2 regions of the Cytobacillus oceanisediminis genome follow, and region 2 is predicted to be linked to the other one. Evidence: riboswitches for the same ligand, from Rfam matches in the RefSeq annotation. Region 2 holds a riboswitch; the other holds the start of a gene.

Region 1 (4,428 bases), 1.4 Mb from region 2:
CTATGTGCGGAACCTGTCAGATGGCTGGGAAGATGCTGACAGTTACTGAACAATTGCTGCCTGATCAAAAGATTGGGAAAGCGGACTTAAATTATATGCCGCAATTGGCTGAACAATGGGGAGTAGAAAGCGTACCTTGTCTCCTCATCTTTAAGGAAGGAAATTTACAAGAAAAATTATATGCATTCCGGTCAGTTCCCTATTTGTTGGATAGAATCAGAAGCATCTATTGAGAAAAACCAGGAGCAAAGCTGCCTGGTTTTTTGCATGTTTAAAAACATTGAAATCCGCCTTTTCAATATTCAAAATATATTTACAAACCCCCTCCGAAAGAGTATGATACTTAGGGAATCGAAATAATCACACAGTGCAGGAAGGGATCCGGATGGCATTTTACAAGGAGTGGACTGGCCAATTTAAAGGCTATAACCACAATATAAAATTGGCCTTTATGGCGAATATCCTTACACAAATAGGTTTTGGGATATTCATGGTAATCTATAATTTCTACATAAGGGAGCTCGGCTACACCGAAAGTGTTAATGGGCAAATCATATCCATGACTGCTCTCGCCACAGCACTGATTCTTGTGCCGGCAGGGATCGCCAGCGACCGATTTGGCAGAAAAAGAGCGATGCTGTTTGGGGCTGTTGCTACGGGTGTCGTTATGCTTTTCAGAAGTATGGTTGAATTGCAGGAACTCCTGATTTTATTTGCTTTTCTTACAGGGCTGACAACAGCATTTCTGCAAGTATCCGGCATACCATGGCTGGCTGAGAATTCAAAGGCTGACCAAAGGGTTCATTTATTCAGCATCCATTTTGCCATTATGACGGGTGCAAATGTAATCGGTAACTTAAGCGGAGGCATCTTAACGGATGTATTTTCTTTATTTGTGGATCAGCTCACCAGCATCCGCATTACCCTTCTGATTGCAAGTGTTTTCTTCATAGCAGGCCTTGTCCCTATCTTGCGTTTCGCAGAAGCTCCCAAAGATAGAAACGATGTAAGAGGCTTAAAGGATTTTTCGCTCAAAAACCTTTCCGCTAAAAATGAAGGCGTCAAAATTATCGCCATGTTTGCTTTTGCGCAGCTGCTAATAGGAATTGGAGCAGGACTGGTTATCCCTTATCTGAATTTATACTTCGCAGACCGTTTTGAAGCTTCCAATTCAGCCATTGGCATTATTATTTCATTAGGGCAGGCTGCCACTGCTTTTGCTATGATTATCGGCCCGGTTGTGGTAAGGAAGGTGGGAGAAGTCAAAGCAGTTGTAATCCTGCAGCTCATGTCACTTCCTTTTCTGCTTTTAACTGCTTATACAGAGAATCTTTGGCTTGCTGCGATCGGCTTTTTGTTCCGGCAGGCATTAATGAATGCTGGAAATCCTATACAAATGTCGCTAATGATGTCTAAGGTAAATGATTCGATGAAAGGACTGGCAAACTCCGTCAATCAGATGGTTTTCAATCTGGGATGGGCTGTAATGGGGCCTGTTTCAACAGGAATCGTCATGAGATATGGAGATTATTGGGGATATGCACTCGTATTCACGATTACTGCTTCTTTATATTTGATCGGCTCTCTCTATTTTTTCTTTGTTTTCAGAAGCTATAATAAGACAAAAGCTGAAGCGCCTTCTGTAAAAATAGTATAATCTGACATATTTCTCGGGAAATGAAAGACAATGCCTAATAAACAGGCATTGTCTTTCTGTATTTGTCGAATGAAAAATAAAGGATTGAAGATCTTCCTTACTGAATATTAAAGATGATAGACCCATTAAAAGAGGTGAGGCTGTGAAGGATTTACCTGATGTATTTATCCGGGAATTAAAGGCTAAAGGGCATCTTGGATACTTTTTAAGAAAATCAAATTTCTCTTTGCTTATTAAGGCGGGAAATATAAGCATTCCTCTGATGGTTTCGAATGGGGAAATCCGGAAGGTAAGTCACACCAGCCATTTTGATGTGGAGATCTTGGGCTCTGATGAAGCTGTGCTGTCACTGATTTCAGGAGAGTTAAAGTTAAGAGATGCACTTTCCCAAAATAAAATAATGATGGATACCACCTTTAGAAAAAAATTGCTCCTCGAGTCTTTTTTCTGTTTAGGGAAAATTTCATATCACAATACTTGACCGTTTTTTTAATAGTATGATAATATCGTTTTAATATTAATTAACTGAATATTCTTATCAAGAGAGGCGGAGGGACTGGCCCAGCGAAGCCCGGCAACCGGTAAAGTACACGGTGCTAAATCCAGCAGAGCGGGATGCTCTGGTAGATAAGAAGAGACGATACAGCCCTCTTCTTATGAAGAGGGTTTTTTCAGCTCTTCGATAAGAAATACTAAAATTTTTATAGAGGAGAGAAAGCAATGACTGACAAACAAAAAAATTACCGTTTTGAAACAATTGGAGTGCATGGGGGACTGAAGCCTGACCCTGTAACTGGTGCAAGGGCGTTACCGATTTACCAGAATAATGCTTACCAGTTCAAGAATACAGATCACGCTGCAGATCTCTTTGCTCTTAAAGAGCCAGGATATATTTATAGCAGGATACATAACCCGACTGTAAGTGTATTTGAGGAAAGAGTGGCCTTGCTCGAAGGAGGAGTTGGTGCATTGGCTCTTGCAAGCGGACAGTCTGCCATTACTCTTGCCATATTAAACATAGCTGAAGCAGGCGATGAAATTGTTGCTGCGTCCAATTTATATGGCGGTACTTATAATTTGTTTGCAGTCACACTTCCCAAGTATGGAATTAAAGTGAAACTGGTCGATCCAAAAGATCCGGAAAATTTCCGTAACGCGATTTCAGATAAAACAAAGGCCATCTTTGCGGAAACGATTGGAAACCCGAGCTTAAAAATTCTGGATATTGAAAAGGTCGCAGCAATTGCACATGAGAATGGTGTGCCGCTTATTGTCGATAACACCTTTGCTACACCTTATCTTTGCAGGCCTATCGAACATGGTGCTGACATTGTTATACACTCTGCGACTAAATGGCTGCTCGGCAATGGAACAACAATGGGAGGAATTATTGTAGACGGCGGAAAATTTGACTGGAATTCCCCTAAGTTCCCGGGCTTTACAAAGCCGGATCCGAGCTACCATGATATTGTCTATAGCGAAGCAATTGGCGAGGCGGCTTATATTATCAAAGCACGCGTTCAGCTGTTAAGAGACTTAGGGCCTGCGATGAGTGCGCAAAGTGCATTTCAGTTTACATTGGGGCTTGAGACTTTGCATGTGAGAATGAAGGAACACATTGCCAATACAAAAAAAGTAGTGGAATACCTTGAGGCGCATCCAGCCGTTAATTGGGTGCTTTATCCAGGTCATGAAAGCCATCCGGACAAAGAATTGGCAAATAAATATTTGCCTAAAGGAGCAGGCGCTGTGGCTGTGTTTGGAATATCTGGCGGAAGAGAGGCTGGAGCCAAGCTAATCAATAACCTGCAGCTATGGGCACACGTGGCTAATGTAGGGGATGCAAAGAGCCTGATTATCCACCCTGCAAGCACCACTCACCAGCAGCTGGATGAAGAAGGTTTAAAAGCTGCAGGAGTGCCGGAAGATCTAATTCGGATTTCTATCGGAATCGAGAATGCGGAAGATTTGATTGAGGATCTGGAACAGGCAATAGAAGCAGCTGCAGGCATCACATCGCTTGCTGCAAAAGCATAAAGGAAAATTTACCATTCATTTTTTTCCGAAAGTTTAAAATTTCTTCGTTGACACCTTTTTGATGGCTATGATACGATAGCAAACGTAATTAAAAACTGCTAAATTTATTTAAAGCAATAATTGAATATAGAACGTTACGCTCTTATCAAGAGAGGTGGAGGGAAGTGCCCTATGAAGCCCGGCAACCGTCAATTAGTTGAAATGGTGCCAATTCACTCAAAGCATAGCTTTGACAGATGAGAGAAAGGACTTAATTTTTTAATGCCTTTCTGCTCATGTGCAGAAAGGCATTTTTGCTTTTAGCGCATGAAAGCTTATAAGGAGTAAAAAATAGGGGAATATGAGCAGTCTATTAATTATAATCTGTATCTTTCGATTAAAGAGGTGACATTTCACGTTGATTTCTATAAAAGATGTACAGAAGGTTTTCTCTTCAAAAAATGGCCAGGTAAAAGCAGTTGATGATGTAAACCTGGAGGTGAAAGAGGGAGAAATTTTCGGAGTTATCGGATATAGCGGTGCAGGTAAAAGTACCTTGATCCGCATGCTGAATGGGTTAGAGCTTCCTACCCAGGGCAGTGTAACAGTTGCAGGAAATGAAGTTTCAAAGATAAAGGGAAGCAAGCTAAGAAAAGCGCGTCAGGAAATAAGCATGATTTTCCAGCATTTCAACCTATTATGGTCGAGAACAGTAAGGGAGAATATCGCATTTCCGCTTGAAATCGCTGGTGTTT
Region 2 (4,428 bases):
CAGCCGATCCTGAAGTATTTTGGTACCTCCGAATTCAATTTATAATCCAAAAGGACCTGCTGAGGCAAGTCCCCACAACTTAAGCCGTTACCGATACAGCGTATTTTTCTTCCAATGTCTTCTTTAAGAATGAAGCTAACTCGAGCATTCCATATTTTCCAGCTTTCGCTTCTGCATCAGAATTATAGTTTGTGTTTGTATTAATATCATAAGTGTAAATATTACCTTCAGCATTTCTGATAAATTCGATTCCAGCGACTTGAATATGATTCCTGGCCAGAACCTCTTTGTATTTTTCTAAAATTTCGTCCTCAAAATCTTCAATGATCTGGAATTTAGGCTTCTCTTCAACCTCTTCTCCTACCGGGCAGAATAAGTCGCCAATCTGGCATGCGTCCGCCGGGCAAAGTTCAAATCCTTCCGAAGTATCAACCCTGACGGAATAAACAAAGTTGCCCCCTACAAACTCACAGCGGGTGATATAGCTTTCAGGAGATTGAATGTATTCCTGAATAAGAGTAATACCATCAACAGGCTCTTCGAAGGAAGGTCCCTCCACATAAGCTTTTAAAGCTTCAATACTATGGAATAATTGAACACCCAGGCCTTTACCGGCTCGGTTATGTTTCGTGATAAACGGCTTTCCTGCAAATTCTTCAGCTGCATTAATAATATTTTGTTTTCCCACCGCTGCAATCGTTTTTGGAGTCCTGACACCAGATTTGTTTAACTCCAAGTATTGTAAGACCTTACTAACTTCCAGCTTGAGAGCGCTCGTTCCATTTAACACTGTACGGCCATGTGCTTCTAGCCAGGCCAATACTTGTCCGGAAAATTCAGCTGCAAAACGATGATCACGAGTATGAGAAGAAGCACTCATCCGGCTATAGAAGATTCCTTCTGGCGGTTCTGCAGATAAATCTAACGTCCCTTCGTCTAAATGCCATTCTTCATAAGGAACACCCAGTTCCTCCAGCCTTTTTGTCAAATGGACTGTCCACTCACTATTTTCATGTATTACATATACCTTGGTCATTATTCCGGCCCCTTTCTAGCTCTTTATTAAACTGCGTTTTTGTTCCACTAATGGCATAACCGTCTTTGCGAAGCGTTCCATTTCCTCCAGTTGAGGTGAAAATTGCAATAATAGCAGGTCTAGTCCAGCTTCTTCATATTGCAGGATTCGATCAGCAATTTGCTCTGGTGTTCCTACTAAGTTTGGCCGCAAACCTCTGTTAGAGACAGAGTAATCCTGCAGCTGAATCTGCTGCTCTAATTGTGATTTTGTCGTGAAGTCCTTAAAGCCTGCGTAACCGCTGGAATCCTTTACGGTCGTGATTTTTTCAAGCTCAGCAAGAGACTCTTCTTCTGTATCACGGCAAATAACATAAGCTGCCATTCCGAAAGAACTGAATGGCGCATTGTTCGTTTGTTCACGCCGTGCCTTCATTTCTCCTATTTTCCGTTCAATCTCTTCAACCGTTCCGCCGTGCATAACATAAGCATCACATTTTTCTGCGATGGTCTGCTTGCCTTTTTCACTTTCACCGCCTGCATAAAGAATCGGGTTAGGTCTTTGAACTGGCTTCGGAGCAAGCTTCGTATCGTTTAAGTCGTAAAATTGGCCAGAATAATTGAAGTTTTCTTCTGTCCATAACCCTTTTAGAACATCAATGAACTCTTCAGTACGGGCGTACCGCTCATCATGTTCTGTAAAAATGCCGCCATATTGACGGGCTTCTTCGGCCCACCAGGCAGAAACAACGTTAAGAGTAAAACGTCCGCTGCTGATTTGATCAATATTGGCTGCCATTTTTGCTGCTACAGCAGGATTATGAAAACCAGGGCGAATCGCGGTCATAATTTCAATTTTTTCCGTCACGGCTGCAAGTGCGGCTGCCGTGGACCATGCTTCAAGAGAATCATGGTCCGGTCCTTTAATATCATTTAAATATAATTCAGCTATTAACGTAGTCGAGTATCCCCATTTTTCAGCCGACTGAATGACGTTTTTAGCATATTCAAAGGTTGGCGGCATCTTTTCGTCATCCACATTTCGCAGCCAGCCTCCAAAAATCGGCAGCCAGAAACCATATTTCATTTTTCTTCTCTCCTCTTGCATTTTAAATATCTACTTTTCGCATAAATTAAGTTGGATTTACAAACAATAAAAAAACTCTCCTCCTAAGAAGAGAGTTTGATAAACCCTCTTCTCATCTTTCAAGCGATACGCTTGCTGGAATTGGCACAGTATTCATCAGAACCTGCTGCCGAGGCTTCAAAGGGCCAGTCCCTCCACCTCTCTGGATAAGAAGAAAAATATTCAACTTTTTAATTATTTAAAGCGATAATAATTTAAATTCATCCAATTGTCAATCAATTATTTCTGAACTCTAAATATTGGTAAGATTAGCCTTGAAAAATGACCCTCTTAATACATATCCTTCTGAGTAAAATTCCAAAACGCCACAGCCAGGCAGGCGGCCGTCCAAACCCCGAGAACGGTCAGCGAAAACGGCAGGGACATCCCTTCAATCGGCGGAGCCTGGCCTTCTAAATAGTTAATCAGATCAAAGTTCAAGTTCACTAAATACTTGGAACTCGTCCAGCTCGAACCGATAGAAGATAGCAGAGTGCCTGCGATTAACACGGCCATCATCGCCCCTATTCCAGTCGCTGTATTTTTGACTAGAACTGATATCATGAGGCTTATGGTTCCAACAACCGCTGTTACTACCCAGGCAAGTCCAACTGACATCAGCAAGTATTCCCACATCGGCAGAGTATGGATGTATTCCGTTGAAAATTCACCAGATGCAGAAGCTTGAAATCCGGTCAAAATTGGGGCGGTCCATCCATCATATCCGAGCACGATTCCTGAAACCCCATAACAAACAATCACGGTTGCCGCCATCAGCATGGAGGTATACAGCAAAACCGTCAGCCATTTAGCCATCAGGATTCTCCATCGTTTAACCGGCCGGGACAGTAATGTTTTGATGGTGCCATCATTATATTCCCCGCTCACAATATCAGCCATTATAATAATAATGAATAAAGGCAGGACAAGTGTGACTCCCTGTGAGAAAAAGATGCGGATAAACGTAGGGGCTCCAGGATAGTTTGGGTTGATATCGTTGTCCAGATAGTACTGCTTTTGCTTCAGATCAAATTCAAGGAACTGTCTGAACTCGTCCTGGATTCCACTCGATGCGAGCCGATTTTGCCGGTCGACAATCTCCTGCTGAAGCTCCACCCGCCAGTCCAGAGTGCCCTGCTTTTCTATTTTCTCCTGTATCTCCCGGTACTGTGCATATGTAAACATCGAGACCAGAATGACTAATATAACGCTGACAACCGCCAGGCGTTTTTTGGAAGCAATTTTCATCACTTCATTACGAATCAGTCCAACCATATTCGGATTAGACAATATGATCGCCTCCTGTCAAACTGATGAATAGGTCCTCCAATGTCTGCACTTTCCTTTCGATCGTCCATACCTCAATACCCGCCTTCATTAAAGCCTCATTCAGAATTGAGGTTTTGCTTTCATCCATAAGAGTGTGTATAGTATGGTCATCGTATAGTTCTGCAGCCTGGACATACTGGGATTCTTGTAAAATAGCAAGTGCACGAGCAGAATCACTGACTCTCCAATCCACACCAGATGACAGTGCACCAACTAAATCGCTTACGCTGCCGACCTTCACGATTTTCCCATGGCTCATAATAGCCACACGATCCGCCAGCAATTCGATTTCACTTAAAATATGACTGGATACGAGCACCGAAAGGCCCGTATCATCGACCAGCTTCCTGATAAATGTTCGAAGGTCTTTTATTCCCATCGGGTCCAAGCCATTCGTAGGCTCATCCAATATAAGCACATCCGGGCGGCCTAACAATGCTTGTGTAATACCAAGACGCTGACGCATTCCTAATGAATAGGTCCGAACCTGATCATCAATTCTAGCGGTCAGATCAACCAGATCAATGACTTCCTGTATCCGTTCTTCATCCACATCAGGCAGCATTCGCGCAAACATCTGCAGGTTTTCGCGGCCGCTCAAATACTTATACAGCTCGGGATTTTCGACGATAGAACCAAGGCGCTGCATCGCCTGAACGAATTGCTTTCTTACATCAAAACCGCAGATGTGAATCTTTCCGGACGTTGGCTTAATGAGCCCGACGAGCATCCGGATCGTGGTGGTTTTCCCGGCGCCATTAGGGCCCAGGAACCCAAATACTTCTCCTGGATAAATTTCAAATGATATATTATCAATAATCGTTTTCTTTCCAATGATTTTCGTTGCATTTTCCAATAGAACTGTCGGCTTTAAGCTCATAGCATCACCCTTTTTCTATTCTAACTAAATCTTCGAACAATGACTCTTTTAAATACTCAATTTGAGAAAAATTTAGATA

The links. Region 2 has a riboswitch for S-adenosylmethionine ahead of IRB79_RS05175 (LLM class flavin-dependent oxidoreductase). Riboswitches for the same ligand answer to the same signal wherever they lie in the genome.
Region 1: it holds a riboswitch for S-adenosylmethionine, as region 2 does, so the genes downstream of both, IRB79_RS24900 (O-acetylhomoserine aminocarboxypropyltransferase/cysteine synthase family protein) here and IRB79_RS05175 (LLM class flavin-dependent oxidoreductase) in region 2, are expected to answer to the same signal.

Annotation. Positions count from the first base shown of each region.
Region 1 is NZ_CP065511.1:4,931,261-4,935,688, reverse strand. Features, by position in the region: gene IRB79_RS24915 (thioredoxin family protein) at 1-233, shown strand, start outside; gene IRB79_RS24910 (MFS transporter) at 386-1,657, shown strand; gene IRB79_RS24905 (hypothetical protein) at 1,800-2,138, shown strand; SAM riboswitch class I at 2,190-2,291, shown strand; gene IRB79_RS24900 (O-acetylhomoserine aminocarboxypropyltransferase/cysteine synthase family protein) at 2,378-3,694, shown strand; SAM riboswitch class I at 3,834-3,937, shown strand; gene IRB79_RS24895 (methionine ABC transporter ATP-binding protein) at 4,092-4,428, shown strand, end outside.
Region 2 is NZ_CP065511.1:985,304-989,731, reverse strand. Features, by position in the region: gene IRB79_RS05180 (ATP-grasp domain-containing protein) at 80-1,036, opposite strand; gene IRB79_RS05175 (LLM class flavin-dependent oxidoreductase) at 1,052-2,101, opposite strand; SAM riboswitch class I at 2,211-2,314, opposite strand; gene IRB79_RS05170 (ABC transporter permease) at 2,432-3,430, opposite strand; gene IRB79_RS05165 (ABC transporter ATP-binding protein) at 3,423-4,349, opposite strand.